2 regions of the Mycobacterium sp. IDUB_37 genome follow, and region 2 is predicted to be linked to the other one. Evidence: riboswitches for the same ligand, from Rfam matches in the RefSeq annotation. Region 2 holds a riboswitch; the other holds the start of a gene.

Region 1 (16,091 bases), on a different contig from region 2:
GGCCGTGGCCAATTACGCGGGAACCGCGGCTCCGGGCGGTGGCTGGAACAGCACCGCAATCGCTCCGGAAGCCGCGTCGGGGATGCCCGGATTTCCTGGCATGTCGGCTGCCGGCATGAACGGCAACAACTTCGGCAATCCGCCACGCTACGGATTTCGGCCGACGATCATGACGCGCCCGCCAGCCGCTGGATGAGAGGAGTCAGACCACCGCGACGATTGAAGGAGGTGCTGGCAGTTGGATTTCGGAGCACTCCCGCCTGAAGTCAATTCGCTGCGCATGTACTCCGGGCCGGGCTCGGCGCCCCTGCTGGCGGCGATGACGGCCTGGGACGAGCTTGCCGCTGAAATGCAGTTGGCCGCAACGGCATACGAGTCCGTGTTGTCGACACTGGTCAGCGATGGCTGGCTCGGGCCCGCGTCGGCGGCCATGACCGCCGCGGTCGCACCGTATGTGCTGTGGATGAGCGCCACGAGCCTGCAGGCCGAGCAGACCGCCGGTCAGGCCGCAGCGGCTGCGGCGGCATTCGAGGCCGCGTATGCGATGACAGTGCCACCCGCGGTGGTGGCGGCGAACCGCGTCCGGTTGTTGGCTCTGATAGCCACCAATTTCTTCGGGCTCAACACTCCCGCGATCGCTGCGACTGAGGCCGAATATGCCGAGATGTGGGCTCAGGACGCGACGGCCATGTATGCGTATGCGGCCAGCGCCGCTGAGTCCGCAGCGTTGATCGCGTTCACTGAGCCAGCGCAGATCACCAACCCGTCCGGACAGGCCGAGCAGGCCATCGCGGTCGCCCAGACCGAATTACCCCAGTTGATGTCGCAGGTGCCGGCGGGTCTTCAACAACTCGCATCGCCGGCGGCGGCATCCCCCTTCGACTCGCTACCGCAGACGGGTCTGCTTGCCGACATCCTGAACTTTCTGGACGGCGCCGACGGCAACGCATTCGGAGTCTTCTTGGACTCCAGCCTGGTGAACGGCTTGGTCTCGGCCCAATACGTGGCACCGGCGCTCATCTTTCCCGGCGTCACGGACGCAATCGCCGACGTCAATGCCGTGGAGGAGGGTGCTGAGCCAGACGCATCGGCAGCCGGTGTTGCCGACACCGCCGGGACAGCGGGGACCGCTACTCAAGCCAGCGTGCGGGAAGTGACAGCCGCCAGCAACCAGGCAAGCCTGGTCGGGCGACTGTCAGTTCCATCAGGCTGGACGACCACGGTCGAGGTTGCGAGTCACCGCGGCACCACGTTGCCGAACTACGCCGGCGCGGCCCCGGAGGTTGCCCCGGGCACGCCCGGCATGCCCGGCATGCCGACTGCAAACGCTTACGCACGGAGCTGGGGTAACGGGCCCCGGTACGGCACCAAACTGACCGTCATGCCGCGCCCGGTGGCTGCGGGATAGGCGCGCAATTTGTGAATTCGCGCCATTGGGCGCGCGGATTATCGTCCCCGACGAGTTTCCCGATCTTTGGCTCTTGAATTGTCGAGGGTAATTGTCGACGGCGTTAGGTTGACTCTCATCACTTCGAGTGCCAGTATGGCTTTTGCATGCACCTCGCTAGGTGAGGCGTCCGCACGGACATAGGCCACTGACCTCGAACGTCGAAAGACGCCCAGGGTCAGGACAGCTCTTCCCGGCTTAAGGGTTGAGCCCAAGTGGCTTCCGGCGTCAGCCGGATACGCCGTGTGGTGCCAAAGCTCTGTCGAGAGAGGTGCTGGTCCAGCTGCTTTTCTGGCGGACCTCATCTCTGCAGCGTGCGTCCGGCACCCGCGCGTGCCCTGGCCCTGAGGAGGTGGGAGCGAAGTGAGTCCTGGCGATAAACCCTATTCCAAGTCGACAACCATTTCGTTCCGGTCCGACCCGGGCGCTGTTTCCGCAATCTGATCTTGCCATTCCAGTAAACACGTTACTGTGCGCGTAAATTTCGCCGTCGCGTGTAATTGGAGTGCGCGCAAAATCTGCCAAATTTGTGTCGCCGGCTGCCCGAATTCGGATTCTTCCAGTCAGGAGAAACCCGATGGCACCCTTTGCCGCCGCGTTCGACTTCGCGGCCTTGCCGCCCGAGATCAACTCCGCGCGGATGTACAACGGCGCAGGCTCCGGGCCGATGCTCGCCGCGGCATCGGCCTGGAACGGATTGGCCGCGGAGTTGCGCACTACCGTGTTGTCCTACGACGCGGTTCTGCGGGCATTGACCGCCGAAGAGTGGTTTGGTCCGGCGTCAGCAGCGATGGCGGCCGCGGCCACGCCCCACGTTGCATGGATGAGCGCGACCGCCGCGCAAGCCGAGCAGACTGCCGCCCAGGCCGAAGCCGCTGCGAGCGCCTACGAAGTGGCAGTTGCGGCAACCGTGTCGCCACACCTCGTCGCGGCCAACCGGTCCCAGCTGGCAGCGCTGACCGCCACCAACGTACTGGGCCAGAACACCCCTGCCATCGCGGCGGCCGAGGCGCAGTACCTCGAGATGTGGGCGCAAGACGCGGCGGCCATGTACGGCTACGCCGGCTCCTCGGCGGTCGCGGCTGAGCTCAGCTCGTTCGCCGAGCCCCAGTCGCCCGGCGCCTCGGCTGCCGGCCGGCAGAACGGTTTGGCACAACTGATGTCGGCGATTCCCAGCGCACTGCAGGGCCTCTCCGGATCCAACGGGGGCACTGGCCTGACCGCTATGCAGAACTTCATCGATGCGTGGGGACCCAACGCGAACGTATGGAACACCATTACCTCCAGTGGCTTCTTCAACCCGGGCGCCACGATCGGGACGCTTTCCGACGCCGTCGGCGCATCGGCAGGCAAGGACGTGACGGGCGTGGCCCAAGCTGCGGCCTCGGGCGCGATCGGAGCTGCGGCCGATCCGCTCGAATCCGCGAGCGGCCTGCGCGGCGTGATCGCCGCCGGGGCCGGCAATGCCGGCAACGTGGGAAAGCTCTCGGTGCCACCGGCTTGGACGGCGGCCTCCCCGCTGGTCGGACCGCTGCATTCAGCGTTGGGCGGCACCCCGATGGTTGTGCCGCCGCCGATGCCGGGCGCATCAGGAATGCCCGGTGTACCGATGGGCAACCTTGCCACCCAGCCGTTCGGCCGCGCCGTGCCGCAGTACGGTTTCCGGCCGAACTTCGTCGTACGACCTCCCGCCGCGGGCTGACCCCGCCGCCTCTGACCAGCCAAAACACCGTTGACAGCAAAATGCCAGCAACTAGGCAGTTAGGTGGCAGGCGTTCTGACGCGCCGATTTCCGGACGTCATGCAAAAGTTATTCCTAACGTTAGGAGAACAGGACATGACAGCCAGGTACCGCCTGGCAGCCGTCCGCGACCGTGCCGGCCCAGCCGCGTTGCCCTACTGCTGCGCACTAGGCCCTTTCGCAGCCCTGGGCGTCATCTAAATTGCGTTTATGCGCTCACCGAATTTGCCGGATTCTCGCTGTCCATATTGCTTGAGATGAAGTGCAGATAACCTCACCTGAATAACACGTTTCATGCTTGCCGTGCGATGGAAATAGTCGCGCTGACCTCAGAGTTCGTGATGTCAGCGCGATTGCTGCGAGCGCATATCACGAGCACCGGGTACCTCCTGACGTTTCTTGTTTACTTCGCGATTACACGACAGGAACGCGGCGAAAATATCTTTGCCTGAGGATGTCGTGTTATCAAGAAGAGTTCTGAATCAGGGGAGCGCGCACACCTTGTTTTCGAACCCAAGAAATAAATCATGGAGCCTTAACCAGCGCATTGATCACCTTTGTGACGAGTACCCAGAGGCGCCAATTGCGCGCGGGCAACGGCGCCGTAATCACCATGACGGCCGTGACGGCACTGAGGGGATAAGAGGTACGCGGAATGGATTACGGGGCGCTGCCACCGGAGATCAACTCGGGGCGAATGTACACCGGCCCGGGTGCGGGACCCATGCTCACCGCAGCAGCTGCATGGGATGCTCTGGGAGCCGAATTACACTCCACCGCAGCAGCTTACGCCTCTACAATCGAGGGGTTGGCCGTCGGCACCTGGCAGGGCCCGACCGCGATCGCGATGGCGTCCGCAGTCGGACCGTATGTCTCCTGGATTTCCGCAACAGCGGCGCGAGCGGATCAGGCTGCCCAACAGGCACACGTCGCTGCCAGCGCATATGAAGTCGCTTTTGCGGCAACCGTTCCGCCACCCATAATCGAGGCAAATCGCGCGCTCTTGCTCGCCCTGATCGCCACCAACATCTTTGGTCAGAACACCCCGGCAATCGCGGCGACCGAGGCTCAATATATGGAAATGTGGGCCCAGGACGCCGTCGCGATGTATGCCTACGCCAGATCCTCCGCCACCGCAACACAATTGACGCCTTTCAGTGAGCCGCCACAAACCACCAATGCCGCCGCCACCGCAGCACAGGCTGCCGCGGTATCGCAGGTAACCGGCACCGCGGCCGGCTCAGACGTCACATCGCAACTGTCGCAACTGATTTCCTCGCTGCCGACGGCGCTGCAAGGCCTGGCATCGACCGTCACATCAGCGCCGACAACCGGTTCGACATCGCTGCTGCCGGGACTCGCTGTGCCGCAGATAGGTTCATTGACACTGCCACCGGCCGTGACGACCAACCTGGCCAACTGGAACACGATCATGGGCGCCCTCACCGGGTCCTACTCCTTTCAGGGGATGTCGGCCATACCCGGTGGCCCTTTCCTTTCCTTCGGCCAGGCATATGCGTGGGGCCAGAACGGGCAGGGCGCCGCCGCATTCCTCGCCGGGCCGAAACCCATCACCGGCGCGCTGGCGCCCATCGCCGAGGCCATCTCGCCACATCTGACCTCTGCGGGCAGCGCCGCCACAGGAGCGCTGGGCCGCGGGGCACTGGTCGGGGGCCTGTCCGTACCGCAGGGCTGGACTGCAGCCGCCCCGGCTATGGCGATCAAGACCCTCGCCTCGGCGCTACCCGCCAACTTGGCTGCCCTCCCGGCTGCCGGCATGGGCGAGACCGGTGTCTTCAGTCAAATGGCCCTGTCCAGCCTGGCAGGTCGCGCACTGGCCGCCACCACGACGAGCTCTGGATCCGGCGCCGCCACGGCAGCGGCGCTGGGCGGCATCGTCGCGGAGGCCGACCCCGCCACGGCCATGATCTTCGTCCTACCGGCGCTGGAGGACTGACCACGATGATCGCCTCGGTCACGGATGCGTCTCTCGCACAGATCATTCCGACTCACTCAACGAGCTGGGGGTAAAGAAATGTTTTTCGCCGCGTTTCCGCCGGAGATCAACTCGGGCCGGATGTACACCGGCCCAGGGGCGGGTCCGATGCTGGCCGCCGCCGCCGCCTGGGATGGGCTGGCAAGCGAACTGCAGTCCACCGCAGCGACCTATTCGTCGGTGATCGCGAGCCTGACCAGCGGGCCGTGGGTTGGCCCTTCTTCATTGGCGATGGCGGCTGCGGCCACACCGTACGCAACCTGGATGAGCGGTACCGCGGCACAGGCCGCGCAAGCGGCCAGCCAGGCGACTGCGGCGGCAGGCGCATACGAGGTGGCGTTCGCCGCACATGTGCCGCCAGAGGATATCGCGGCCAATCGCATCCAGCTGGCGTCGCTGGTGGCGACGAATCTGTTCGGCCAGAACACCGCCGCGATCGCGGCCACCGAAGCTCAATACGGCGAAATGTGGGCGCAGGACGCCGTCGCGATGGACACCTATGCCGGCTCGTCTGCGGCCGCCAGCGAGGTCACGACGTTCACTGACGCGCCACAGATCGTCAACGCGAGTGGCTCAGCCGGCCAGGCGGCTGTGCAATCGATCGGCACCGCAGCAACCAACCAGGTGTCGGGCTTGCTGCAAACGGTCGCGAACCTGAGCACCGATTACACCGCCACCGTCACCCAGCTTTTGAACGGTCTCTTCGGGTCAAGCGGGGCTTCGACGTTCACGGCGCTGTACTCGGCCGTCAAGGTCCCGCTCGGCTTTACCACCCAGTTCAACGACGTCGGGTTGTTGACCAATTTCCCGGTGTCCCAGGTGCTCAAGTTCGCCCCTTCACCTGGCCTGGGCTCGTTGCCCAAAGAGGCGTTGGGCGGTGGGCTGTTGCCACACTGGAACCGGGGTTGGCTGACCGGCTCGGTCACCGCGGACGCGAGCGCGAATTTTGGCCGCGGCACCTTGGTGGGTTCGTTGACGGTTCCGCCGAGTTGGACGGCAAACACCCCCGCGATCAGAACGGTAGCTGCCGCATTGTCGGCCGCCGGACCGGAAGCAGTGCCCGCGGCTGAGCTCGGCCAAGGCGGCCTACTGAGTTCAATGTCGTTGGCCGGCATGGTCGGAGCAGCCGTGGGAGCCGGAGCACCCGGCCCGTTCGCCCGTGCCGGCGTTCGAAGCCGCCTCACACCGGTCAAAGATCTCCAAGACCTCAAATCGCCGGAAAAGCTGCAACGCCTCGTCGCGCAGATCTCCGAGAAGCCCGAGAGTGTCCAGCACCACACCGTCGATCAAGCAGGTCTCGACAGCCTGCTCGAGCAACTGGCGAAGAAACCTGGGATCCATGCGGTGCATCTGGCAAAGAAGAAATCCACAGTCGTGCCACCGGATGCTCAGTTAGGTTGAGGGAGAGAGGATTCCATGTTGTCAATTGCGAAATACATTGCTAGGAAGGGAAAGTACTTCATCGGACTCTTCCTGGTGCTACTCGGTTTGTGTGCCGTGCTCGGCCTGCCGGCGCCGGCATCTGCCGACCCTGACGATGGCCCCGGTGATGACGACGCGGGATTTATTTCATCGCTGCGCAATGCCGATATCGGCGTCACCAATCCCGGTCAGGCGATCGGGTCGGCCCGAGCGGTGTGCACCTGTCTGAACAACGGCGAATCGGGCCTCGAATTGGTGCACGACTTGCAGACTCATAACCCTTCCTTGAATATGGACTCTGCTGCCCAATTCGCGGTGATTTCCGCGAAATATTATTGCCCCCATCATCTTTCCAAGAGCTGACACGAAGATAGAAATCAGAAAAGCCAGATCGAATTTGCCAGGACTGCAGCTATAGCCGCAGTCCTGGCTTTTTCATGTACGATGAGGGCTAGAACTCACCGTTGTCCTTCTTGCTGCCGAGGAGTCCGGTAACAAGGGCCATTCATTCGGGATGTTGCTGTGCTGCGCCACGCCGCCAACCGTAACCACGGTCAAAATCGCTGGTCGGGACGTATGGTTCGAGCACAATTGGGAAACCTGGTGAGTTTCATATGAGGTTAGCCGGTCCTCCGAACACGGCCGTTAACCCCACATTACGATGGCGGCCACAAAGGGGACCGGAGGTAACAGATGGACTTCGGGGCGTTGCCGCCAGAGATCAACTCTGGCCGAATGTATCTGGGGGCGGGATCTGGTCCGATGCTGGCCGCCGCGGCAGCATGGGACGCGCTTGGAGCGGAGCTTCATTACAGCGCGGCGTCCTACGGGTCGACGATCCAGGGTGTCACGGTCGGGTCGTGGATCGGCCCGGCATCGATCGCGATGACGACCGCCGCCGCGCCGTACGTGGCATGGATGACGGCGACGGCGACGCAAGCCGAGCAGACCGCCATGCAGGCCAAGCTCGCGGCGGGCGCATACGAGAGCGCATTCGCCGCGACAGTGCCACCGCCGGTGATCGAAGCCAACCGCGCGCTGTTGATGACGCTGATTGCCACCAACCTGCTCGGGCAGAACACGGCCGCGATCGCGGCTACTGAAGCCCATTACGCCGAGATGTGGGCTCAGGATTCCGCCGCCATGTACGCCTACGCCGGCGCGTCGGCCTCGGCAACTGTACTGACGCCGTTCACCGAGCCGCCGCAGACCACCGACCCGTCCGGGGTGGGCAGGCAGTCCGTCGCGCTCGCTGAAGCTGTTGGCGCCTCCGAGGTCCAGTCGCAGCTGGGACAGCTGATGAGTGCGATTCCCAACGTGTTGCAAACCGTCGGTCCCGCTGCTGCCGCCCCGGCAGCGACGACACCGATCGGGTCGGTCATCGAAGCCATCAATCCATTTGTCGTCGGTCTGCGTCCGTTTTTCGCCGCAATCACCGGTGCCTACAGCCCGATCGTTCCGTTTGTCCTGGGCGGCGGCTGGTGGTTGTTCGCCCTGCAAATCCTCGGTCTGAGCCAGAATGCGCCGGGCGTCGCATCACTGCTGAACACCGGCGGGAAACCGCTCGCCGGCCTGGCTCCACTGCGTGGCGGCTACGTAGCGTCCGTGACACCTGGCGGCGTTTCGGGGTCGATCGGGCATTCCACTCTGGTCGGATCACTTTCGGTGCCACAGAGCTGGGTGACGGCGGCGCCGGTGCTGAGGACGCTGACGTCCGTACTCCCCGGGGTGAGTCCGGGTGCGCTTGCCGCGCTTCCGGCGGCGGCCGAGGGCGGCTTGTTCGGTCAAATGGCCATGTCGAGCCTGGCCGGACAAGCGATGGCGGGAGCCACCGTGCGCACTGTCAGCAACGGTGCCTCCAGCATTACCGGAGGCGCGGTGGCAGCTGAGGAAGTCGCGACCACGGCGACCATCATTGTGATACCGGCGGACTGAGAGGCGGGGCTGATGAGTTTCGCGGTACGACCACCGGAAATCATCTCCGGTCAGATGTACACCGGCCCGGGCGCGGGCCCCATGATTGCGGCTGCCTCCGCCTGGGACGGGTTGGCGACCGAGTTGCAGGCCGCGGCGTCCTCGTACGGCATAGTCGTCGCCGGGTTAGCCGATGAAACATGGACCGGTCCGTCCTCGGTCGCGATGGCAGCGGCTGCGGCACCCTACGTGACCTGGATGTCGGCGACCGCGGCGCAGGCCAAGATGGCCTCCGACCAGGCGAAGGCGGCGGTGAGCGCCTATGAAGCCGCATTCGCCGCGGTGGTGCCGCCGCCGCAAATCGCGATCAACCGCAGCCAGTTGGCTTTGTTGGTGGCAACGAACATTTTCGGGCAGAACACGGGTGCGATCGCAGCTCTCGAGGCGCAGTACGGGGAGATGTGGGCCCAGGACACCGCGGCGATGTTCGCCTACGCCAGTTCATCGGCGGCCGCCGCCGAGCTGACGCCGTACACCGAACCCCCGCAAGTCGCCAATCCTGCCGGGCTGACCAGCCAACAAGCCGCGGTCGGGCAAGCCGGCGCCCTGGCAGCCGGCACCGCGGCGGCGACCGCCGCGCCGACCGCGGCACCGATCTTCCCGTTCGATATCGTCCTGCAGGTTTTGCAAGCTCTCGGCCAGGCCGGCACCTCGTATATGCAAGCTTTTGGCGAGGTGCTCAATGTCTTGGGCGGGACTCCGTTGGCAGCCTCGACGTGGGAGAACCTCTTCGGGATCGAAGCCGACATCGGCCGGTTCAGCACTGTGGCCAACAACGCAATGAGCGGGCCGAACCTCGGCATGACCGAGTTCAAGCTGTTCTGGAAGCCGCCTCTCGAGGACATCCCTAAGTCAGCGCTGGGGGCGGGGCTCGGGATGGCGCCGACTTCCGGCGTAACCAACCTGGCCAGTTCCGTGTCGGCGGGAACCGGCGAGGCCAACGTGGTGGGCAAGCTGTCGGTGCCGCCGAGTTGGGCCTCGGCCACGCCCGCCATCAGGATGGTTTCGAGTGCATTGCCGGCCGCCAGCATGGCCGCAGCCCCCGCGGCGGGCATGCCGGCGGACCTCGTCAGCCAAATGGCATTGGGGAGCATGACCGGTGGTGCCGCGGGCAGCGTCGGCGCCCAGGTCCTCAGCGGAAGCGGCGCGCGAGCCAGAGCCGGCGGGAAAGGCCCGGTGGAGCCGGTCAAGCTGGACAGCGTCATCGCGAAGCTGCAGAAGGAGCCTGAGTCGGTGCAACATTGGAACGTCGACAAGGCCGGACTGGACGGTCTGCTAGAGAAACTGTCGAAAAAGCCCGGCATCCACGCCGTGCACGTCTCCAAGGGGGACAAGCCGAAAATCATGTTGCCCGAGGGGCAGTAGCGATGGCTATCAGGCTCCTCTGCACAGTTGTCGGTGCCGCTTTGCTCGGCTTCGCGGCCCCGGCGCACGCCGACCCCGGCGGCGATACAGGCGGCAGCGACGCGTCGTTCCTTGCCGCCCTCGCCAACGCCGGCATCGCGGTTCCCAACCCAAGTCAGGCCATCACGTCAGCTCAAGCGGTATGCGGGTTGATGCGCAACGGTGAAACAGGTCTGCAGGTTCTGACCGACGTGAAGAAGCAGAACCCGGCGCTGACTCTGGACGGCGCCGCCCTGTTCACGGCCATCGCGTCGAGCACCTACTGCCCCGAGCACCTGGGACAACAAGAGGGCGGGTACTTCTAGGGAGACGTCGGTTTGCCTGTTCTCCACCTGGTGTTAACCCGTTTCTGATTACCTGCCGTAGCGATTGCGACAACCAGATCCGACAAGGAGAGGGGTAGCGCGGTGCAGCTTCTGAGCACTGCCGATTTCGCGCTCCGGCTAGGGGTCGGCGTCGGATGCGGTGCCCTCATCGGGCTCGAGCGGCAGTGGCGCGCCCGGATGGCCGGCCTGCGGACCAACGCCCTGGTCGCGGCGGGCGCCACGTTGTTCGTGCTCTACTCCGTTGCGACCGAGGACAGCAGCCCCACCAGGGTCGCGTCCTACGTGGTGTCCGGTATTGGCTTTCTCGGCGGAGGGGTAATCCTGCGTGAGGGCTTCAATGTCCGCGGACTCAATACCGCCGCCACCTTGTGGTGCTCGGCAGCGATCGGCGTGCTGGCCGCCTCCGGGCATCTGGTGTTCGCCGTGATCGCCACCGGCACCGTCGTCGCCATCCATCTGTTCGGACGCCCACTGGGCCGATTGATCGACCACGACAACTCCGGCGAAGAGGACGAGGGCTTGGAGCCCTATCAGGTCCAAGTGGTCTGTCGCCCCAAGTCGGCAAAGCATGCCCGCGCCGAAATCGTGCAGCACGCCAACCACAACGACATCATCTTGCGCGGTATCCACACCGGGCAGATCGAAGACAACGTCACGCTGACCGCACAGGTGTTGTTGAGTGGCCATTCGCCGGCGAAGCTGGAGCGCCTGGTGGGCGAGCTATCGCTGCAGCCAGGCGTCTCCGCGGTGCACTGGTACGCCGGCGAACATACGAACCCGGTACTGCCGCAGTCCGACTGACTATGTTGCGGGCCTGGTCTGCAGGTCTGGCGCGGCGGCGGCCAGCAGGTCCGCCCGAATTCGGGTCAGCGGCGGGTAGATCCGCCGGCAATTGATGGTCTGCTTGGTGGCCTTGGCCTGCGCGCCGCGGGCCACCACCGTGCGATCCCACCCCTCGGTATAAACCGCATCCGCTGGCCCGAGATCGAGAACTGTTACATACCAAGGGATTCGAAGTGGCAGCAGTGGCTTGGCAAACAAATCGCTGATCACGTTATAGCCCGCGTAGCGCCCCATCGGTCGTCCGTGTTGACACGACATGACCGACAGATGCTCATCGTCCATCCGGGCGGCGGCCACATCGCCGGCGGCGAACACCGAAGGCACTCCGACCACGCGGAGATAGTCGTCGACCTCGACTCGGCCGAGCCGGTCGCGGCTTACACCGAGTTGTTCGGTCAGCACACTGGCCCGCATTCCGGCACACCACACCACCGTGGCCGCTTCGAGTTGCTCGCCCGATGACAGCGACACCGTGTCCGGGCCGACCGCCGTAACGCCCACCCCGGTCCTGGTCTCAACACCGTTGTCTGACAACGCCTTTTCGATTACCGGACGCGCCGAGTCACCCATGTCTGAGCCGACCAGCGGGTTGTGGTCCACCAGCAGGACCCGCGGAGCAACGCCAAGCGCCCGCAATCTGCTGGGCAGTTCGCAGGCCGTCTCGATTCCGGTCAGTCCGGCCCCGACGACCACAACGGTCGCGGCCGAGCGCGTCGGTGGCCGGGAGCCGAGGGTCTGCAGGTGATGTTGCAACCGCATCGCGGCGTCATAGGTGTCGACATCGAAGCCGAACTCGCGCAGTCCCGGTAAATCGGGCCTGCTCACCCGACTGCCGGACGCGAGCACCAGGCGGTCGTAGCCAAATGTCTGACCGGTTGCGGTGCTGACGCTGCGGGCGTCAGTGTCGATCCCGGTCACCTCAGCGCTGACATGCTCGACGCCGGCGGGTTCGAGCACGTCAGCGATCGGGATGCGGCACGAGCTGAGGTCGGCCTCGTAGTTCCGGACCCGGATGTCGTGGAAAGGTGCCGCACTCAACACCGCGATATCGACGCTGCCCGTCGGGACAGCCAGCTCGTCGAGTCTTCTTGCCGCACCCAGCGCCGTCCACAGCCCGGCGAAACCGGAGCCGATCACCAGTACCCGGGTCACGCGGACAGCACCTGGCGAATCTGTCCCATCGTCACCTTGGCCTTCGGGCCGGGCAGCAGCATCCACGTATGCATACCGCCGTCGAGTTCGTACCAGCCGATGTCGAGACCCTCAGCCCTCGCCCGCCGATGAAAGGCACGGGCGTCGGGGTTCAGCACGTCATGGGTCCCGGTGAAGACCGTCAACCGAGGCAGTCCGTTCAGCGGTCCCACACTCGGGCTGAGCAGGGGCGTGTCCAGCGGATCACCTCCGGCGTAGCGGATGGCCGCGGCTCGCAGGTCATCGAGGTTGAGGAACGGGTCGATTTTTGCGACCGCCGGAACATCGGGATCCGGCAGGCCCAGATGCATCCAGGGGGACAGCAGCACCGCGTCGGTCGGCTGAGGCAATCCGGCGTCGCGCAGCGCGTGACACAACGCGAACGCCATTCCGCCCCCGGCTGAATCGCCCATGAATGCAACAGAACCCGGGTCTGCGCTGTCCAAGATGCGACGGTAAACCTGCAGTAGGAACGGAAACACCACGCGGTAACTGTTTTCCGGAGCGATCGGATAGATCGGCACGGTGATCGTGCGGCGCAGCGTCTGCGCCAGCCTCGCGATCGCGGGCCAATGGAAGTGCGGTAGCAGATCCAGCACATAGGCGCCGCCGTGCAGATAGAGCAGATGCCCGTTCAGATCGTTCGGGGCGACGTTCCGGGGGCTGACCTGATAGACGGCACGGCCGCCGATATCTGCCCGGGTGACGTCGACTTTCTTCAGCACCAGTTTTGTCGGCCGTCCGCTGTAGGGCTGCCGGGGGTGCGTGGCCCAGCGTTCCAGCTTCGCCGGCGGGAACATGCGATTGCGCACACCGCTGGCGCGCAGCAACCGTTGGGTGACGTGCGGCTTGCGTATCGGACGGATCATCGCGCTCACCAGCCAGTAGTCTGTCTCATGTGAGTGCTGCGACAGGCTTCATCTCCGCACTGCCCGCGGAGATGCGCGATCCGGTGTTGTTTGCCATTCCCTTTTTCCTTCTGCTGTTGACGCTGGAGTGGACGGCGGCCCGCAAGCTGGAGAAGTTGGATGCAGCCGCCGCGGTCGATGACTCACCGAAAGACCGACCGTCGTCCGGCGCTTACCTCACCCGCGATTCCATGGCGAGTATCTACATGGGGCTGGTGTCGATCGGCACCACAGCTGCGTGGAAGACGTTGGCCCTGCTGGGATACGCCGCGTTGTATACGTACGTCGCTCCGTGGCACCTCCCTGCGACCAAGTGGTACACCTGGGTCGTCGCGATCCTGGGTGTCGACCTGCTCTATTACTTCTATCACCGCGTCGCGCACCGCATCCGGCTCATCTGGGCCACCCATCAGGCTCACCACTCGAGTCAGTACTACAACTTCGCCACCGCGCTGCGGCAGAAGTGGAACAACAGCGGCGAGATCTTGATGTGGCTTCCGTTGCCGCTGCTGGGACTTCCGCCGTGGCTGCTGTTCTTCAGCTGGTCACTGAACCTGATTTATCAGTTCTGGGTGCACACCGAGCGCATCGACAAGTTGCCGCGATGGTTCGAGTTCGTCTTCAATACTCCGTCGCATCACCGGGTGCACCACGGCATGGACCAGCTCTATCTGGACAAGAACTACGGCGGCATCTTCATCGTCTGGGACCGCATGTTCGGCAGCTTCCAAAAGGAGCTGTTCCGGCCGCACTATGGGCTGACCAAACAGGTCGACACCTTCAATATCTGGAAGCTGCAGACGCGTGAGTACGTGGCGATCGCGCACGATTGGCGATCGGCAACGAGGCTGCGCGACCGGCTGGGTTACGTCTTCGGCCCGCCGGGCTGGACACCGAGTGCGACCGCAAAGGCCGAGCAAGCCGCGCGGCTGATCACATCTCGGTAACGCTGCCGACCTTCCGAGCGAAAGCTTTAGTGTTGTAGTTATATCGCCGTGACTTTTGTTGCGGCGCTTTCTCGACACGGCGGAGGAGAGCCATCGTGAGCGGCTTGACAGTGCGCGCATTCATCGCACCAGCAATTTTTGCGGCATTAGCCGGTGGGCTGTTGCCGCCGGCGACCGGTAACGCCGACCCGGTAACCGTGTACCCGGGCATGGAGATCCACCAGGACAACCATGTCTGCACGATGGGGTTCGTCGACACCAGGACCCGAATGGCGTATACGGCCGGACACTGCCGGGGTGGCGGCTTGGTCTACGACGTGAACAACAGTGTGATCGGCCGGATGACGACATTCCGGGACAACACACCCACCGGGTCAACAGTCGCCACCGACCAGTTGATCACCGACTATGAGGCGATTGCGCTGGCAGAAGGTGTCGGCGTGAGCGATGCTCTGCCCGGTGGCCGCGCACTGCACTCCGGCGGTGCGCCGGCGGCGCCCGGTCAGGCGGTCTGCCACTTCGGCATCGCCACCGGCGAAACCTGCGGGACGGTCGAGGGCGTGAACAATGGATGGTTCACCATGACCAACGGCGTGCAGACGCAGCAGGGCGACTCCGGCGGACCGGTCTACTTGGCTGCCAATGGACAGTTGGTCGGAATCTTCAACAGCGTCTGGGGAACGCTGCCGGCGGCGGTGTCCTGGCAGGCGGCCTACCAGCAAATGCGCGAGGACATGGGCGCCAACCCCAGCTAGCGACCAGTCTCAGCCCGGGCTCAGCGCGAACACCGGGATCGACGCGGAAGCCGCCCGCAACTCCTGGCCCCCGGACTGTGGGGTCAGTTCGCCGACGTAGTCCTTGACCTGCCAATACCACCTGCCCAGATACCTCTGCAGGATCTCGGGCTTGTCGTCGTCGGCAACCTCGCTGGCGGTGGCGCGGACACGCCGCCACCGGGGTCCGGTTTCGACAACGCCCGCTGCGCGGACGTTTCGCGCCCACTGGGTGTTACCTCGCGGTGAGACGAGGTAATCGACACCGTCGACGGTCAACAGGTTGACCACCACGTCGCGTGCCTGCCCGGTCTTGCGGCCCCGTACCCGCAGCGCGCGGGTTCCGGCGATGCTGATTCCCATTTCGGCGAGCCAGCGGACAAACGCGTTTGCGACGCGCGCTGCGCGATTCGGTTCCTGGTATTGCGTGGACATGAAGCCTCCCGACAGGTTCTGACGAGAGCAGTGCTCTCTCTTGTGATTACGGTGTCACACCCGTGACGGATAAGCAAGAGCGGTGATCTCGCTTGTGTCACACTTAGCCACGTGGGCAAACGCCAGGAATCGCGGGAGCAAATTGAGGCGCAGATCGTCGAACTCGGGCGCCGCCACCTGGTGGATCACGGCGCGGCCGGATTGTCGCTGCGCGCGATCGCCCGGGATCTTGGCATGGTCTCGTCCGCGGTGTACCGGTACGTAGCGAGTCGGGACGAGCTGCTGACGTTGCTGCTCATCGATGCCTACACCGACCTGGCCGAGACGGTTCGCCAGGTTCGCGAAGATACTGTCACCGACTTGTGGAGCGAAGACGTACTCGCCATCACGCACGCGGTGCGCCGCTGGGCGGTCGCTCACCCGGCCCAGTGGGCGCTGCTCTACGGCAGTCCGGTTCCCGGGTACCAGGCACCGGCGGACCGCACTGTCGCAGTGGGCACGCGGGTGGTCGCAGACTTGTTCGACGCGATTGCGGCCGGCATCACCACCGGCGACATCCTGCTGACAAAAGACGCCGCGCCGCAGCCTATGTCGTCGGACTTCGAGCGGATTCGGCATGAGTTCGGATTCCCGGGCGACGACCGCGTCATGGCCAAGTGTTTCCTGCTCTGGGCGGGCGTGATG
Region 2 (16,091 bases):
TTGACGTGGCGTCCGGCTCGGGCAGCTCGCGCCGTTGCCAGTCGATAGCCAGCAGCCGTTCACCCAGCAGACGCTCGCAGTCGGCGCTCGCGGAGAAGCCCGTGCCCATCAGCAGGCCGCGCACAATCAGCACGACTTTCCCGTGCTCGTCCATGACGTCGATGTCGGCCTCGACGTCTGCGCCGCATGCGGTCACCGTGGTCCGGCAATAGCGCGCGTTACGGGTGGGTCCGTAGGTGCGTAGCCGGCGAACACCCAGCGGCAGCAACAGGCCGCCATTGCCTGCCTCGTCGAGGGCGGGGTGGGCGGCTACCGACTGGAAGCAAGCGTCCAGCAGTGCCGGGTGCACGTGGTAGCCGGTTTGCTGGTTGCGGATCGTGCTCGGCAGGCTCACCTCGGCCAGCACCGCGTCGATTGTCCCTGCCGATGTGTAGGCAGCGATCAGACCGGTGAACGCGGGACCGAACTGAACGCCGCGCGCGTCGAACCACCGCCTCAGCTGGTCGCCGTCCAGCCGGCATGGATGGGCGGACAGCAGAGCATCCAGATTCTGCGCGGGCGGCCGGTCGTCGGCGTCCGCCATGGCCAGGACCGCGCTGGCCCGTCGTACCTTCTCGCCCTGTTGGAGCGTCTCAACATCGAAGGTCGAGACCGCGCCGGATTCCACGGTGGCGACGGCTCCGACAGGGGTCTGCTCGTCGAGGAACAGCATCTGTTCGAAACGGATGTCGCGCACTTCGGACTCTTCGCCGAAGACGGTGCGGGCCGCGGCGAGCGCCATCTCGCAGTAGACGGCCCCCGGAAGCGCCGTCACGTGATGAATCTGATGGTCAGCCAACCACTGCTGCCCGGCGGTGCCGACTTCGGCCGTCCAGGCGTGCCGTTCCGGCTCCTCCATCAGTTGCACGTGCGAGCCCAGTAGTGGATGTGCCAGTACAGAATTGGCGACGCGTCCGGCCCGACGGCCCGCGCCGTCAGCGGCGAGCAGCAGTCGGCGATTGGCCCAGGTCGGCAGCGGCGCGTCCACCAGGCGGCCACCGGGGCAGAGCAGCGAGAAGTCCACCGCGGCGCCCGCGCTGTGCAGCTCAGCCACCAGCCCCAACAGGCCGTGCGGCAATGGTTGGTCGCGTCGCATTCCTGCCACCGCTGCCACCGGGATGTCCAGGCCGGCGGCTGTCTGCTCGACGGCGCGGGTCAGTAGCGGGTGCGGCGACAGCTCGCCGAACACCCGATAGCCGTCCTCGAGCGCCGCGCGCACCGCCGCGAAGAAGCGCACCGCGTGCCGCAGGTTGTCCACCCAATAACGGGCATCACATACCGGCCGTTCGCGGGGGTCGAACAGCGTCGTCGAGTAGAAGGGGACATTAGGCGTCATCGGGGTGGTCCCGGCCAGCACGTGAAACAGCTCGTCGAGGATCGGATCGACCTGTGGGGTGTGCGACGCGACGTCGACAGCGACCTCGCGGGCCATCACGTCGCGACTCTCCCACGCCGCGACGAGGTCGCGGACCGTCTCTGCCGTTCCGCCGATCACCGTGGACTGCGGGGAGGCGACGACGGCGATCGCGACGTCTTTGACGCCGCGACGTGCCAGCTCCGCGCGCACCTGCTGGGGTGACAATTCGACCGCCGCCATCGCGCCGGCGCCCGCGATGCGGGTGCACAGCCGCGAGCGGCGACAGATCACCCGCGCCCCGTCGTCCAACGACAGCGCGCCTGCAACCACGGCCGCGGCGACCTCACCGAGCGAATGGCCGATGACTGCGCCCGGCACGACACCGTGGGACTTCATCGTCGCGGCGAGCGCGACCTGCATGGCGAACAGGGTCGGTTGGACTCGGTCGATGCCGGTGACGGTCGTGGGCGCAGTCATCGCCTCGGTGATCGAGAAACCGGATTCGGCCGCGATCAACGGCTCGACGGCGGTCACGGTCGCGGCGAAGACCGGCTCGGTGGCCAGCAGGTCTGCCCCCATGGCCGTCCATTGCGAGCCCTGCCCGGAGAAGATCCAGACTGGCGGGAGGTCGTCCTGGCCGACCGCGGCCCTCCAGGGGGTGTCACCGTCGGCGACCTCACGCAGACGCTCGATCAGCTCGCGGCGGCCGCTGGCGATCACGCCGGTGCGCACCGGTCGGTGTGCGCGGCGACGTGCCAGCGTGTAGGCCAGATCTGATGGCGCCAAGGATTGCGTGCGCTCAGCCCAGTCGGCCAGCCCGCGCGATGTCTGACGAAGCGCCTCAGCCGAGGTAGCGGACAGGGCAAACAACCGCGGGGCATCCGGCCCGCGCGGGACCGACCCCGCGGTTTCGGGGGCCTGCTCGAGGATTGCGTGCACATTGGTGCCGGACATGCCATAGGACGAGACCGCCGCCCGCCTGGGCTTGCCGTCATGCTGGCTGGGCCACGGCGTAATCTCTTGCGGCACAAAGAGTCCAGTGTCGATCTGGGCGAGCTCGTCGGGTAGCCGGGTGTGGTGGACCATCGGCGGCACCATTGCGTGCTGTAGCGACAGGATCGCTTTGATGATTCCCACGGCTCCGGCCGCGGCCTCGGTGTGTCCCAGATTGCTCTTGGCTGACCCGAGCGCGCAGGACGTCCCGTTGGCGCCATAAACCTGCGCCAGGCCAGCGAATTCGATCGGGTCGCCGACCGGGGTTCCGGTGCCGTGTGCCTCGACCAGGCCGACGGTGTCGGCGTCGACCCCGGCCGCCGCCAGCGCCGCCCGATAAGCAGCGACCTGGGCGTCCGGTGACGGACTCGAGATGGTGTCGGTGCGTCCGTCCTGATTGGTTGCGGTGCCGCGCAGCACCGCCAGGACCCGGTCGCCGTCGCGCAGCGCGTCGGGGAGTCGCTTGAGCATCACCATCACGCAGCCCTCGGAACGGACGAACCCGTCGGCGGCGGCGTCGAAGGTGCGGCAACGACCGGTCGGCGACAGCATTCCTTGGGCGGAGGCTGAGGTGAAGACGTGCGGTTGCAGCATCACCACGCACCCGCCCGCCAACGCCAGGTCGCTCTCGCGCTCGTGCAGACTGCGGCAGGCCAGATGCACCGCGAGCAGACTCGACGAACACGCCGTATCCACGGTGATCGCCGGACCGCGCAGTCCCATCGCGTACGACACCCGCCCGGAACCCATGCTGAACGCGGTTCCGGTGAATGCGTACGCGTCGTCCAAGGCGCCCGCCTCGTCGGTGACGAACGCATAATCGTCGCGGCACATCCCCACGAACACACCGGTCTGCGAACCGTTCAACGATTGCGGAGCTACCCCGGCGTGCTCCACCGCCTCCCACGAGGTCTGCAGCAGCAGGCGGTGCTGAGGATCGATCGCGGTGGCTTCACGCTCGCTGATGCCGAAGAATTCGGGGTCAAACCCGGCGACATCCTGCAGGAACCCGCCCCACCGCGACACCGTCCGGCCCGGTGCTCCCTGCTCGGGGTCGTAATATTCGTCCACGTCGAAGCGGTCGGCGGGAATCTCGGTGATCAAGTCATCGCCCCGAAGTAGTGCCTCCCACAACTTGTCGGGGGAGTCGATGCCTTGCGGAAGTCGGCATGCCATGCCGATGACGCCAATCGGGGTGACCTGTGTCGGATCCACCGTCTGGCCTCGATTCCTTTCCGCAAAATACGTCGAACGCGCAGCCTGTGGCCATCCTCCCTGCTCAGCACCGTTCGACCATGGATCAACGCGCCGACTCTTTCCGGACAGCGATGGTCAGCAGGTTTCGTGAACGTGGACCTGGTGTTACCGGTAGGGTGATGGCCGTGGTCGGCTCTTCAATTCCCGCTGTTCTGCGCGAGCGCACCAGTTTGGATCCTGGCGGTCCAGCAATCACTTACGTTGACTACGAGCAGGATTGGGAGGGCGTCCCGGAAACCCTGTCGTGGTCACAGCTGTACCGGCGCATGCTCAATGTCGGCGAACAGCTGAAACTTGCGGGGTCGCCGGGTGATCGGGCGGTGATACTGGCGCCGCAAGGCCTGGACTACATCGTCGGATTCCTAGGGGCAATGCACGCTGGACTCATCGCCGTGCCGCTTTCGGTTCCTTACGGCGGTGCCCACGACGAGCGCACGATTTCGGTGCTGGCCGACACATCGCCGGCGGTCATCATGACCACCTCCGCTGCCGTCGACAATGTGGCCCCGTACGCCGTATCGCAGACGGGTCAGGGCGCGCCGCCGATTATCGAAATTGATCGGCTCGATCTGGATGCCCGGCCGCCCTCGCGCGCCCAGGGGCCTCGCTCAACCGGCGCCGATGGGTCGAAAACCGCCTATTTGCAATACACTTCGGGATCCACCCGGACACCGGCCGGTGTCACGGTCTCGAGCGACAATGTCTTCGCAAACTTTGCTCAGATCATGAGTGACTACTTCGTCGAGGAAGGTGGCGCCCCGGCCGCGGGCACCTCGGTGGTGTCGTGGCTGCCGCTCTATCACGACATGGGCCTGCTGCTGGCAATCATGATGCCGATCCTGGCGGGCGTTCCGACTGTGCTGACTTCTCCGGTGGGCTTTCTGCAGCGGCCGGCCCGATGGCTACACCTCATGGCGCGCAACGGCATCGCGGTTTCGGCGGGACCGAACTTCGCGTACGAGGTGGCGACGCGCAAGGTATCGGACGACGACATGGCCGGGGTGGATCTCGGGAAGGTGCACACCGTCCTCAACGGCAGCGAGCGGGTGCAGCCCGCGACCGTCAAGCGATTCACCGACCGGTTCGCCAAGTTCAACTTTCCGCCCAAGGCTTTGCGGCCCGCTTACGGGATGGCCGAAGCAACGGTGTACATCGCGGTCCGTCGGGAACGTGAAGCGCCTCACGTCGTCAATTTCGACGCTGAAAAGTTGACCGCCGGCCAGGCCGAGCGGTGCGAAAGTGGAAGCGGCACGCCGCTGGTGAGCTACGGCAATCCCATATCGCAACTGGTGCGCATCGTCGATCCCGAAACGAAGATCGAAACCGCACCAGGCACGGTCGGTGAGATCTGGGTGCAGGGCGATCACGTCGCCTCCGGCTACTGGCATAAGCCCGAGGAGACGGAGCTGACGTTCGGTGCAACGATCGTCAATCCTTCGGAGGGCACACCCGAAGGTCCGTGGCTGCGAACCGGGGATTCCGGCTTCTACTCCGATGGCGAACTTTTCATCATCGCCCGCATCAAGGATTTGTTGATCATCTACGGCCGCAACCATTCTCCGGACGACATCGAGGCGACGATCCAGGAGATCACCGGCGGCCGGTGCGCGGCGATCGCGGTTCCGGACGGGACTTCCGAAAAGCTGGTCACCATCATCGAACTCAAGAAGCGCGGCGACACCGACGAAGAAGTGGCCCAACGGCTACGCGACATCAAGCGCGACGTCACCGCGGCGATCTTCGAGTCACACGGACTGAGTGCGGACCTCGTTCTGGTTGCGCCCGGCTCGATTCCGATCACCACGAGCGGCAAGATCAGGCGAGCGCAAAGTGTCGAGATGTATCGCGAGCGCCAGTTCGCCCGGTTGGACGCCTAGCCGCGACCGCTCATGAAGCCACCCCGGGTGCCCCTACTGCCGGCCGACGAAGCCAAGGCTGCCGCCGACGAAGCCGGTGTACCCGATTACATGGCCGAGCTCAGCATCTTTCAGGTGTTGCTGAACCATCCTCGACTGGCTGGTGTCTTCAACGACCTACTGGCGACCATGCTCTGGCATGGCGCCCTCGATAAGAGACTGCGCGAATTGGTGATCATGCGCATCGGCTGGCTCACCGAATGCGACTATGAATGGACCCAGCACTGGCGGGTCGCCACGGGGCTGGGGGTTTCGGCCGAGGATCTTCTCGGCGTGCGAGATTGGCAGGGACACAACGGGTTCGGATCTGCCGAGCGCGCCGTGCTGGCGGCTACCGACGACATCGTCCGCGACGGCGCGGTGAGTGCAGCGAGCTGGGCGGCGTGTGAGCGTGAATTGAATGCTGACAGAACGGTTCTCATCGAGCTCGTGGCAGCAATAAGCGCATGGCGGATGGTCTCCTCGATCTTGCAGAGCCTCGAGGTGCCTTTGGAAGACGGCGTGGCCGGCTGGCCGCCGGATGGGCTGTCTCCCTCCGTCCAGTAGCGGGTAGCAGCGAGTAGCGTCGGCGGCATGCGAACCAGGGTTGCCGAGATGCTCGGTGTCGAGTTTCCGATCTGCGCTTTCAGCCATTGCCGTGACGTCGTGGCCGCCGTGACCAATGCGGGCGGGCTGGGCGTTTTGGGTGCAGTTGCGCACAGTCCCAAACGGCTGGACAGCGAGCTGACCTGGATAGCGGAGCAGACCGGCGGCAAGCCGTACGGTGTGGATCTGCTGTTGCCGCCCAAGTATGTCGGTGCCGAAACCGGGGGCATCAACTCCCACCAGGCGCAGGACCTGCTGCCCGCCGAACATCGCGCGTTCGTCGATGAGTTGCTCAACCGCTATGGCGTCGCCCAGATCGCCGATGAAGAACCGGTACGGGGCGGGCTCAACATTTCGCCCAAGGGTTACGAACCGCTGCTCGAGGTGGCCTTCGCGCACAACATCAAGTTGATCGCCAGCGCGCTGGGCCCACCACCGCACGATCTCGTCGAACGGGCGCACAGCCACGACGTGGTGGTGGCAGCGCTGGCTGGTACCACCGAGCACGCGCGTCGCCATGCGGCCGCCGGGGTGGACCTGATCGTCGCGCAGGGCACCGAGGCGGGCGGGCACACCGGCGAGGTGTCCACGATGGTGCTGGTTCCGGAGGTGGTCGATGCGGTGGCGCCGACGCCGGTGCTGGCTGCCGGCGGGATTGCCCGTGGCCGACAGGTCGCTGCGGCGCTGGCGCTGGGTGCCGAGGGAGTGTGGTGTGGATCGGTGTGGTTGACCACCGAGGAAGCCGAGACTGTACCGGTGGTCAGGGATAAGTTCCTGGCCGCTACGTCGTCGGACACGGTGCGGTCCCGGTCGCTGACCGGGAAGCCAGCGCGGATGCTGCGCACGGCGTGGACCGACGAATGGGAGCGGCCCGATACTCCCAACCCCCTCGGCATGCCGCTGCAGACCGCGCTGGTCACCGACTCGCAGGTGCGCATCAACCAGGCCGCCGCCCACCAGGGGGCCAAGGCTCGAGAGCTGGCCACCTATTTCGTCGGGCAGGTGGTCGGCTCACTGGATCGGGTGCGGCCGACCCGTGCCGTGGTCTTGGACATGGTGGAGGAGTTCATCGACACGATAGGGCGCCTCGACGGCCTGATCGACAAATGAGTGGCGCGTCTGCGGCGAACTCGTAAAGATTCGGCAACCTGGGACAGGCGCGTTGACCGAGCCGGGCAAAAAGGGCATGATCGGTCAGGCAAGCACCTCGTTAGGTGAGGCGGCTACACGAACATAGGCCACTGACCCCGAACGTCGAAAGACGCCCCGGGTCAGGACAGCTCTTCCCGGCTTAAGGGTTGAGCCCAGGTGGCTTCCGGTTTACCGGACACGTCGGGTAGTGCCAAAGCTCTGACGAGAGGGGTGCGGATTTCCGGCTGGTTGCCGGCATTCTGTTCTCCTTTGTGTGCGTACAGATCGCGCGGATACCCGCGTGGGTCGCGACCGAGAGGAGGTGAGGGACATGAGTTCCAGTGACAGTCCGGGTCGAAATCCGGGCGTTTCGTCCCTCATCGGTCTCCATCGCGACGATCTCGGCTGAGTCGTCACACACCCTCCGACGGAGCCGTTACGGGGCGGGACTTCCTCAAGTTCCTTTCAATCCTTTTGTCCCCGTTTGATTTCCGTCGAGGAGGCGATCATGACCGCTGCACTGTACGACGAAGTAGTTACCGCAACCGCCGCACCCACGCTGCACGTAGTGCGCGATGTTCCCGCCGCCCCGGCCGCCAAGAAGGCGCACCGCGTCGGCCAGGCTTTCGCCGCCGCCAACGACCCGCTGGTCGACGGCGCCGCCCGCCTGCTCAGCGTTCCGCTGCGCCACGTTTACGCCGCGCTGTGGCGTATCGGTGTGCTCGAGGTCCAGGCCTAGCAGCCATGGATAGTGCGCAGGCCATATAGAATCACTTCTGGCGTCGATCCGGCTATCACCGGGGAGCCTTCGGAAGAACAGCCGGTCCGGCCCAGTAGAACCGAACGGGTAGGGCCCGTCACAGCCTGTCGAGCGGTCACGCGTCAGCGTGGCAAGCGGGGTGGTACCGCGGCGTTCGCGCACCAGCGCACTCGTCGTCCCCGTGCCTGAACACCTAGGGCACCGGAGACTGACGAAGTGACCGACAAAGCTGAACTCGGAGCTGGACTCGACGCCGACCGCAGCGGCTATCCGAAGCTGGCTACCGGGGCGCCCGACTTTCCGGCACTCGAACTCGAGGTACTCGACTACTGGTTCCGCGATGACACCTTCCGCGCCAGCATCGCCAACCGCGACGGCGCAGCCGAGTACGTGTTCTACGACGGGCCCCCGTTCGCCAACGGCCTGCCGCACTACGGGCACCTGCTGACCGGCTACGTCAAAGACATCGTCCCGCGGTATCGCACCATGCGCGGCGACAAGGTGGAACGCCGATTCGGTTGGGATACACACGGTTTGCCGGCCGAACTCGAAGTCGAGCGTCAGCTGGGCATCACCGACAAGTCGCAGATCGACTCGATGGGAATCGCGGCGTTCAACGACGCCTGCCGCGCATCGGTGTTGCGCTATACCGACGAATGGCAGCAGTACGTCACCCGCCAGGCGCGCTGGGTCGACTTCGACAACGACTACAAGACGCTCGATCCCAGTTACATGGAGTCGGTCATCTGGGCGTTCAAACAGTTGTGGGACAAGGGTCTTGCCTACGAGGGCTACCGGGTGCTGCCCTACTGCTGGCGTGATGAGACACCGCTGTCCAATCACGAACTGCGGATGGACGACGACGTCTATCAAAGCCGCCAGGACCCCGCACTCACCGTCGGGTTCAAAGTGGTGGGCGGCGATTTACAAAAGGGACTTGCTGGTGCCTTCCTTTTAGTCTGGACGACGACACCGTGGACCCTGCCGTCGAACCTCGCTGTCGCGGTGAATCCCGAGGTGAACTACGCGCAGGTCCAGGTCGGCGAGCAGCGGTTCGTGCTGGCCGAGGCGCGACTGGCCGCCTACGCGCGCGAACTCGGCGAAGAACCCGAGGTGCTCGGGACGTATCGCGGTTCCGAACTCCTGGGCACCCGGTATCTGCCGCCGTTTGCGTATTTTCTGGACTCGCCCAACGCATTTCAGGTGCTGCCCGCCGACTTCGTCACCACCGAGGACGGCACCGGGTTGGTGCACATGGCACCGGCCTACGGCGAGGACGACATGGCGACCACCGACCCGGTCGACATCGTGCCGGTCACCCCGGTCGACTCCAAGGGCCGCTTCGACGCGACCGTGCCGGATTACCAGGGGCAGCACGTCTTTGACGCCAACGCGCAGATCATCCGCGACCTGAAGAATGGCTCCCAAGTCGGCGAGGGCCCGGCTGCCGTCAACGGCGCGGTGTTGGTGCGCCACGAAACCTACGAGCACCCCTACCCGCACTGCTGGCGATGCCGAAACCCGTTGATCTATCGAGCGGTATCGTCGTGGTTCGTCCAGGTGACGCAGTTCCGGGATCGCATGGTGGAGCTGAACCAGCAGATCACCTGGTACCCCGAACACGTCAAGGACGGCCAGTTCGGCAAGTGGTTGCAGGGTGCCCGCGACTGGTCGATCTCGCGAAACCGGTACTGGGGCACCCCGATTCCGGTATGGAAATCCGATGATCCCGGTTACCCGCGGATCGACGTGTACGGCAGCCTCGACGAGCTGGAACGCGACTTCGGGGTGCGGCCCGACAATCTGCACCGGCCGTTCATCGACGAGCTCACCCGGCCCAATCCCGACGATCCCACCGGTAACAGCACCATGCGCCGGATCACCGATGTGCTCGACGTGTGGTTCGACTCGGGCTCGATGCCCTATGCGCAGGTCCACTATCCGTTTGAGAACCAGGACTGGTTCGAAGGGCACTACCCAGGCGACTTCATCGTCGAGTACATCGGGCAGACCCGCGGCTGGTTCTACACCCTGCACGTGCTGGCGACCGCGTTGTTCGACCGGCCGTCGTTCAAAACCTGTGTCGCGCACGGGATCGTGTTGGGCTCTGATGGCCAGAAGATGAGCAAGTCGCTGCGCAACTACCCGGACGTGAGCGAGGTGTTCGACCGCGACGGTTCCGATGCCATGCGCTGGTTCCTGATGGCTTCGCCGATTCTGCGCGGGGGCAACCTGATCGTCACCGAACAAGGCATCCGCGACGGCGTGCGGCAGGTGCTACTGCCATTTTGGAACGCCTACACCTTCCTGGCTCTGTACGCCCCGAAAATCGGTGTCTGGCGCACTGATTCGTCCCATGTGCTGGACCGGTACATCCTGGCCAAGCTGGCGGTGCTACGCGACGATCTGACCGCCGCGCTCGATGTCTGCGATATCTCCGGCGCCTGCGAGCAGCTCCGCCAATTCACCGAGGCCTTGACCAATTGGTATGTGCGACGGTCACGTTCACGGTTCTGGGTGGAAGACGCCGATGCCATCGACACGCTGCACACCGTGCTGGAAGTCACGGCGCGGCTGGCGGCGCCGCTGCTGCCGCTGGTCACCGAGCTGATCTGGCGCGGTCTGACCGGCGGACGTTCAGTGCATCTCACGGACTGGCCGCAAGCCTCGGAGTTACCCGTCGATGCCGACCTGGTCGCTGCGATGGACCAGGTGCGTGAGGTGTGTTCGGCGGCCTCCTCGCTGCGCAAGGCCAAGAAGTTGCGGGTGCGGTTGCCGCTGCTGAAACTGACTGTGGCAGTGGAGGATCCCGATCGGCTGCAGCCGTTCACCGACCTGATCGGTGACGAGCTCAACGTCAAGCAGGTCGACCTGACCGACGCGATCGACACCTACGGCCGGTTCGAGCTGACAGTCAATGCTCGGGTTGCCGGGCCGCGTCTCGGCAAGGACGTGCAGGCGGCCATCAAAGCCGTCAAGGCGGGCGAGGGCGTCGTCAACCCGGACGGCACCCTGACCGCGGGTCCGGCGGTGTTGCAGCCCGAGGAGTACAGCTCGCGGCTGGTGGCCGCCGACCCCGAATACACCGCGGCACTGTCCGGTGGCGCGGGTCTGGTCGTATTGGACGGCACCGTCACGCCCGAGCTCGAGGCCGAGGGCTGGGCCAAGGACCGCATCCGCGAGCTGCAGGAGCTGCGTAAGACGAGCGGGCTGGACGTTTCCGACCGGATCAGTGTCGTGATCGCGGTGCCCGCGGGGCGCGACGAATGGGCGCGGACGCATCGTGAGCTCATTGCCGGTGAAATCCTTGCCACCAGTTTCGAATTCGGTGACCCGGCCGATGCGGCGGAAATCGGCGACGGCGTTCGGGTAGCGATCTCCCGGGCCGGCGTCTAGGGCATCGATCAATCCGGACGGCTCAGCGGTACCAATAGCATCGACAATCGTGGAGTCCCGTTGGGTGCTGCACCTGGACATGGACGCGTTCTTCGCTTCCGTCGAACAACTGACCCGGCCGACCCTGCGAGGTCGACCGGTGCTGGTCGGCGGTTTGGGCGGTCGTGGAGTTGTTGCCGGGGCCAGCTACGAAGCGCGGGTGTTCGGTGCCCGGTCGGCAATGCCGATGCACCAGGCCCGACGAATGGTCGGCGTAGCGGCGGTGGTGCTGCCGCCACGCGGCGTCGTGTACGGCGTGGCCAGCCGGCGAGTGTTCGACACCGTGCGAAGCGTGATGCCCGTGGTCGAGCAATTGTCCTTCGACGAAGCGTTCGGGGAGCCCGTTCAGCTCGCCGGGGCGTCGGCAGCAGACGTCGGGACATTCTGCGAGGACCTGCGACAACGGGTGCGCGACGAGACAGGCCTAGTTGCCTCGGTGGGTGCGGGATCGGGAAAACAGATCGCCAAGATCGCCTCGGGGCTGGCCAAACCCGACGGCATCAAGGTGGTCAGTCGCGCCGAAGAACAGTCGCTGCTGCGCGGGTTACCGGTCCGGCGGCTGTGGGGGATAGGTCCGGTGGCCGAGGAGAAGCTGCATCGGCTGGGCATCGAAACCGTCGGGCAGTTGGCGGCGCTGACTGACGCCGAAGTGGCCGACATCCTGGGCGCCACCGTCGGCCCGGCGCTGCACCGATTGGCCCGCGGCATTGACGACCGCCCGGTCGCCGAGCGTGCCGAGGCCAAACAGATCAGCGCCGAGTCCACTTTCGCAGCCGATCTGACCACTTTGGACCAGTTGCGTGAGGCCATCGAGCCGATCGCCGAACATGCCCATCGTCGCCTGCTGAAAGACGGTCGTGGCGCCCGTACGGTCACGGTGAAGCTGAAGAAATCCGACATGAGCACGCTCACCCGGTCAGCGACCCTGCCCTATGCGACGACCGAACCGGCTGCGTTGGTCGCATTGGCCCGAAGACTGCTGCTGGATCCACTGCAGATCGGGCCGATTCGCCTGCTGGGCGTCGGGTTTTCCGGCCTCACCGACGTGCGCCAAGAGTCGCTGTTCCCGGATTTGGAGCTGTCACCGGAAACCGGCCCGGAAAGCGGCTCGGAAACTGGCAATGACCACCACGATTTCCAGACGATGCGTGCCGAGCAATTCAGCGCCGGGAACAGTGCGCCATGGCGGATCGGCGACGACGTAACCCACGCCGAATTCGGACATGGCTGGGTGCAGGGTGCCGGCCACGGCGTGGTCACCGTCCGGTTCGAGACCCGCAGTTCGGGCCCCGGCCATGCTCGGACATTCCCGATCGGGAGTGACGATGAGGGCCCTGTCGGTCCCGCGAATCCGGTGGACAGCCTGGACTGGCCCGACTATCTCGGCGATTTCGGCGAACGGGAAAACGCCTCAGCCCCAGCGGTCGACGACGTCGGCCACGGGTAATCCGACCGCCAAGGCGGCCATCAGCAACACCCGGGCCTGCGGCGGGCCCAGCCGGGGCACCATCAGCGCGCCCGCTTCCACCAGATCGGCGCCGGGACCGTAACCTGCACTCACCCGGCCGCTGGGCACCCGGGTGGACACCGCGACCACCACGCCGTCGCGGCTCAGCCGCCGAACGCCGTCGACGACTGCGGCTCCGGCGTTTCCGGAGCCCAACGCCTCCAGCACCACGGCCCGCGCGCCGGCTGCCGCAAATGCGTCCAGGGCTACCGCGTCGCTGCCGAGATAGGCCGTGGCGATGTCGACTCGCGGTGCGTCGGCAGCGCGCACGTCGCCCACCGACGGCCGCACCTTCGCCCCGCTCAGCGCTACCGCGCCGTGCACTGTTCCCACCAGGTTCCCGGCGAACCCGCTCAGATCCTGCGTCGCGACCTTGCGTAGGCCCAGTGGTTGCAAAACCCGGCCGGCGAAGCACACCAGCACGCCGAGGCCGCGGGCCGCGGGGGCGGCCGCCACCGCGAGTGCGTTACGCAGGTTGGCCGGACCGTCGGTGTCGGGTGCGTCCGCGCTGCGCATCGCGCCGGTCAGTACGACCGGGACGTCGCCGGAGTAGGCCAACTCCAGCCACAGCGCGCTCTCTTCCATGGTGTCGGTGCCGTGAGCGACGACGATCCCGTCCAGATCGGGGCGCTCTGCGATCGCCGCGTGCACCGCATCGCGAATCCGATCCCAATCGGGTGGCGTCAGTTCCGAGCTGTCCACCGCCATCAGGTCCACGACGTCTATCTCAACCTCGACGTCGAGACCTTGCGTCAGCTCCTTGCCCGTGTGGGCGGGCCGGAGCACGCCATCGGCGCCGGCGCTGGTCGAGATGGTCCCTCCGGTGGTGATGACGGTGACGCGGCTCATGAGGGGATCATCCCGCACTCGCTGGACCGCGAAACGAGTAGTGGATGATGGTGTGGTGCCTGACGAACCAACAGGATCCGCCGATCCGCTGATTGCAGCAGGTGAGGCCAAGCAGGCTCACGAACTTGAGGCTCCCACTCCACAGCCTTCGGCGAAGCGGTTGCGTCTGCTCATGTCGGTTGCGGGGGTGGTGTTGCTGCTCGACATCGTGACGAAGGTGCTGGCGGTCAAGCTGCTGCCCCCAGGCCAGCCGGTGTCGATCATCGGGGACACGGTCACCTGGACATTGGTGCGCAATTCCGGTGCGGCATTCTCCATGGCCACCGGCTACACGTGGGTCTTGACATTGATTGCCACCGGAGTCGTGGTCGGCATCTTCTGGATGGGTCGGCGGCTCGTCTCACCGTGGTGGGCCGTGGGTCTGGGGATGATCTTGGGCGGCGCGATGGGCAACCTGGTCGATCGTTTCTTCCGGGCGCCCGGGCCACTCCGGGGGCACGTCGTGGACTTTCTCTCGGTGGGCTGGTGGCCGGTGTTCAACGTCGCGGACCCATCGGTGGTCGGAGGTGCCATCCTGCTCGTGGTGCTGTCCATCTTCGGCTTCGATTTCGACGCGGTCGGTCGGCGAAGGCCTCAATCCGACGACGCGGGTGACTGACCGCTCGATGCCAGTCCCGGAGGGATTGGCGGGCATGCGCGTCGACGCCGGGTTGGCCCGTCTGCTGGGACTCTCGCGCAACGCAGCGGCCACCATCGCCGAGGACGGCGGCGTCGAACTCGACGGCGTGCCGGCCGGAAAGTCTGATCGCCTCAACGCCGGAGCCTGGTTGCAGGTACGACTGCCGGAGCCGCCGAAGCCACCGGAGAACACACCCGTCGACATCGAGGGCATGACGATTCTGTACTCCGACGACGACATTGTCGCCGTCGACAAACCCGCAGCCGTGGCGGCACACGCATCGGTCGGCTGGACCGGGCCGACGGTGCTCGGCGGTCTGGCTGCGCTGGGCTATCGGATTACCACGTCGGGCGTGCACGAGCGGCAGGGAATCGTGCACCGTCTGGACGTCGGAACTTCCGGGGTGATGGTGGTGGCTATCTCCGAGCGGGCTTACACCGCGCTCAAGCGGGCATTCAAACAACGCACCGTCGAGAAGCGCTATCACGCGCTGGTGCAAGGACATCCCGATCCGTCCAGTGGGACGATCGACGCACCGATCGGCAGGCACCCGGGCCCGGAATGGAAATTCGCGGTCAGATCCGATGGCCGGCACAGCATCACCCACTACGACACGGTGGAAGCCTTCGTTAACGCGAGCCTACTGGACGTGCACCTGGAAACCGGCCGTACCCACCAGATCCGCGTGCACTTCTCGGCACTGCATCACCCGTGCTGCGGGGACCTCGTCTATGGAGCCGACCCCAAGCTCGGCAAAAGGCTTGGCCTGGAACGGCAATGGCTGCACGCGCGGTCGCTGGCCTTTGCCCATCCGGCCGACGGCCGGCGCATCGAGATCTCCAGCCCGTACCCGGCCGATCTGGCGCACGCGCTGGACGTGCTGCGCGTCGAGGGTGACTAACCGACTTTCTGGGCTTCGACCAGAACGCGGGCGGCGTGTGCGACGAAAGGTCCCTCGGCTTCGATGCGTTCGTGCAGTTCGTGCAGTCGGTCGCGATAGCGGTCCACGGTGAAATCGGGCACCGTCCAGATCACCTTGCGCAGGAAGTGGACGACGGCGCCGATGTCGAAGAATTCCTGACGAAGCCGCTCGAGGCGCATCTCCACCACACGCAATCCGGCGGCTTCGGCCTGTGCGCGTTCGTTGTCCGGGTGGCGCCGGGCCCACGCTTGGGGTTGGGGGCCGATGAAGTACTCCACCATCTCGGAGACGGTGGCCGGGCCGATGTGCTGAGCGAGGTAGGTGCCGCCGGGGCGCAACACCCGCGCGATCTCTGCCCACCAGACGGTGTTCGGGTGCCGGCTGGTGACCAGGTCGAACGCCTCGTCGGCGAACGGCAACGGTGTCTCGGCGGGGGTGGCCACGACCACCACGCCGCGCGGATGCAAACGCTTTGTCGCGAGCGCGGCATTGGGCGGCCAGGATTCGACGGCTGCCATCGTCGGCGGAAACACCTGCGCTCCACCCAACACCTCACCGCCGCCGGTCTGAATATCCAATGCCGCGGAAACGCCGGCCAACCGGCGGCTCATCAGCCGCTGATAGCCCCAGGATGGTCGCGCTTCGGTCGCGCGGCCGTCGA

The links. A riboswitch is a leader RNA that binds a small molecule or an ion and turns the genes downstream of it on or off. The one in region 2 is predicted to bind magnesium.
Region 1: another riboswitch for magnesium. It lies ahead of ACZY1I_RS20680 (PPE family protein); the one in region 2 lies ahead of ACZY1I_RS28935 (Rv1535 family protein).

The regions. Positions count from the first base shown of each region.
Region 1 covers NZ_JBVAXG010000006.1:47,124-63,214, reverse strand. The annotation lists gene ACZY1I_RS20690 (PPE family protein) at 1-196, shown strand, start outside; gene ACZY1I_RS20685 (PPE family protein) at 281-1,408, shown strand; M-box (ykoK) riboswitch at 1,554-1,725, shown strand; gene ACZY1I_RS20680 (PPE family protein) at 2,025-3,149, shown strand; gene ACZY1I_RS20675 (PPE family protein) at 3,844-5,145, shown strand; gene ACZY1I_RS20670 (PPE family protein) at 5,224-6,585, shown strand; gene ACZY1I_RS20665 (DUF732 domain-containing protein) at 6,601-6,969, shown strand; gene ACZY1I_RS20660 (PPE family protein) at 7,300-8,541, shown strand; gene ACZY1I_RS20655 (PPE family protein) at 8,554-9,945, shown strand; gene ACZY1I_RS20650 (DUF732 domain-containing protein) at 9,948-10,289, shown strand; gene ACZY1I_RS20645 (MgtC/SapB family protein) at 10,392-11,111, shown strand; gene ACZY1I_RS20640 (NAD(P)/FAD-dependent oxidoreductase) at 11,112-12,305, opposite strand; gene ACZY1I_RS20635 (alpha/beta hydrolase fold domain-containing protein) at 12,302-13,213, opposite strand; gene ACZY1I_RS20630 (sterol desaturase family protein) at 13,243-14,199, shown strand; gene ACZY1I_RS20625 (Rv1815 family serine proteinase) at 14,292-14,954, shown strand; gene ACZY1I_RS20620 (nitroreductase family deazaflavin-dependent oxidoreductase) at 14,964-15,407, opposite strand; gene ACZY1I_RS20615 (TetR/AcrR family transcriptional regulator) at 15,519-16,091, shown strand, end outside.
Region 2 covers NZ_JBVAXG010000012.1:153,368-169,458, reverse strand. The annotation lists gene pks2 (sulfolipid-1 biosynthesis phthioceranic/hydroxyphthioceranic acid synthase) at 1-3,565, opposite strand, end outside; gene ACZY1I_RS28950 (AMP-binding protein) at 3,766-5,523, shown strand; gene ACZY1I_RS28945 (carboxymuconolactone decarboxylase family protein) at 5,536-6,108, shown strand; gene ACZY1I_RS28940 (NAD(P)H-dependent flavin oxidoreductase) at 6,136-7,257, shown strand; M-box (ykoK) riboswitch at 7,347-7,516, shown strand; gene ACZY1I_RS28935 (Rv1535 family protein) at 7,787-8,017, shown strand; gene ileS (isoleucine--tRNA ligase) at 8,255-11,434, shown strand; gene ACZY1I_RS28925 (DNA polymerase IV) at 11,484-12,920, shown strand; gene ACZY1I_RS28920 (asparaginase) at 12,885-13,829, opposite strand; gene lspA (signal peptidase II) at 13,885-14,487, shown strand; gene ACZY1I_RS28910 (RluA family pseudouridine synthase) at 14,480-15,409, shown strand; gene ACZY1I_RS28905 (class I SAM-dependent methyltransferase) at 15,406-16,091, opposite strand, start outside.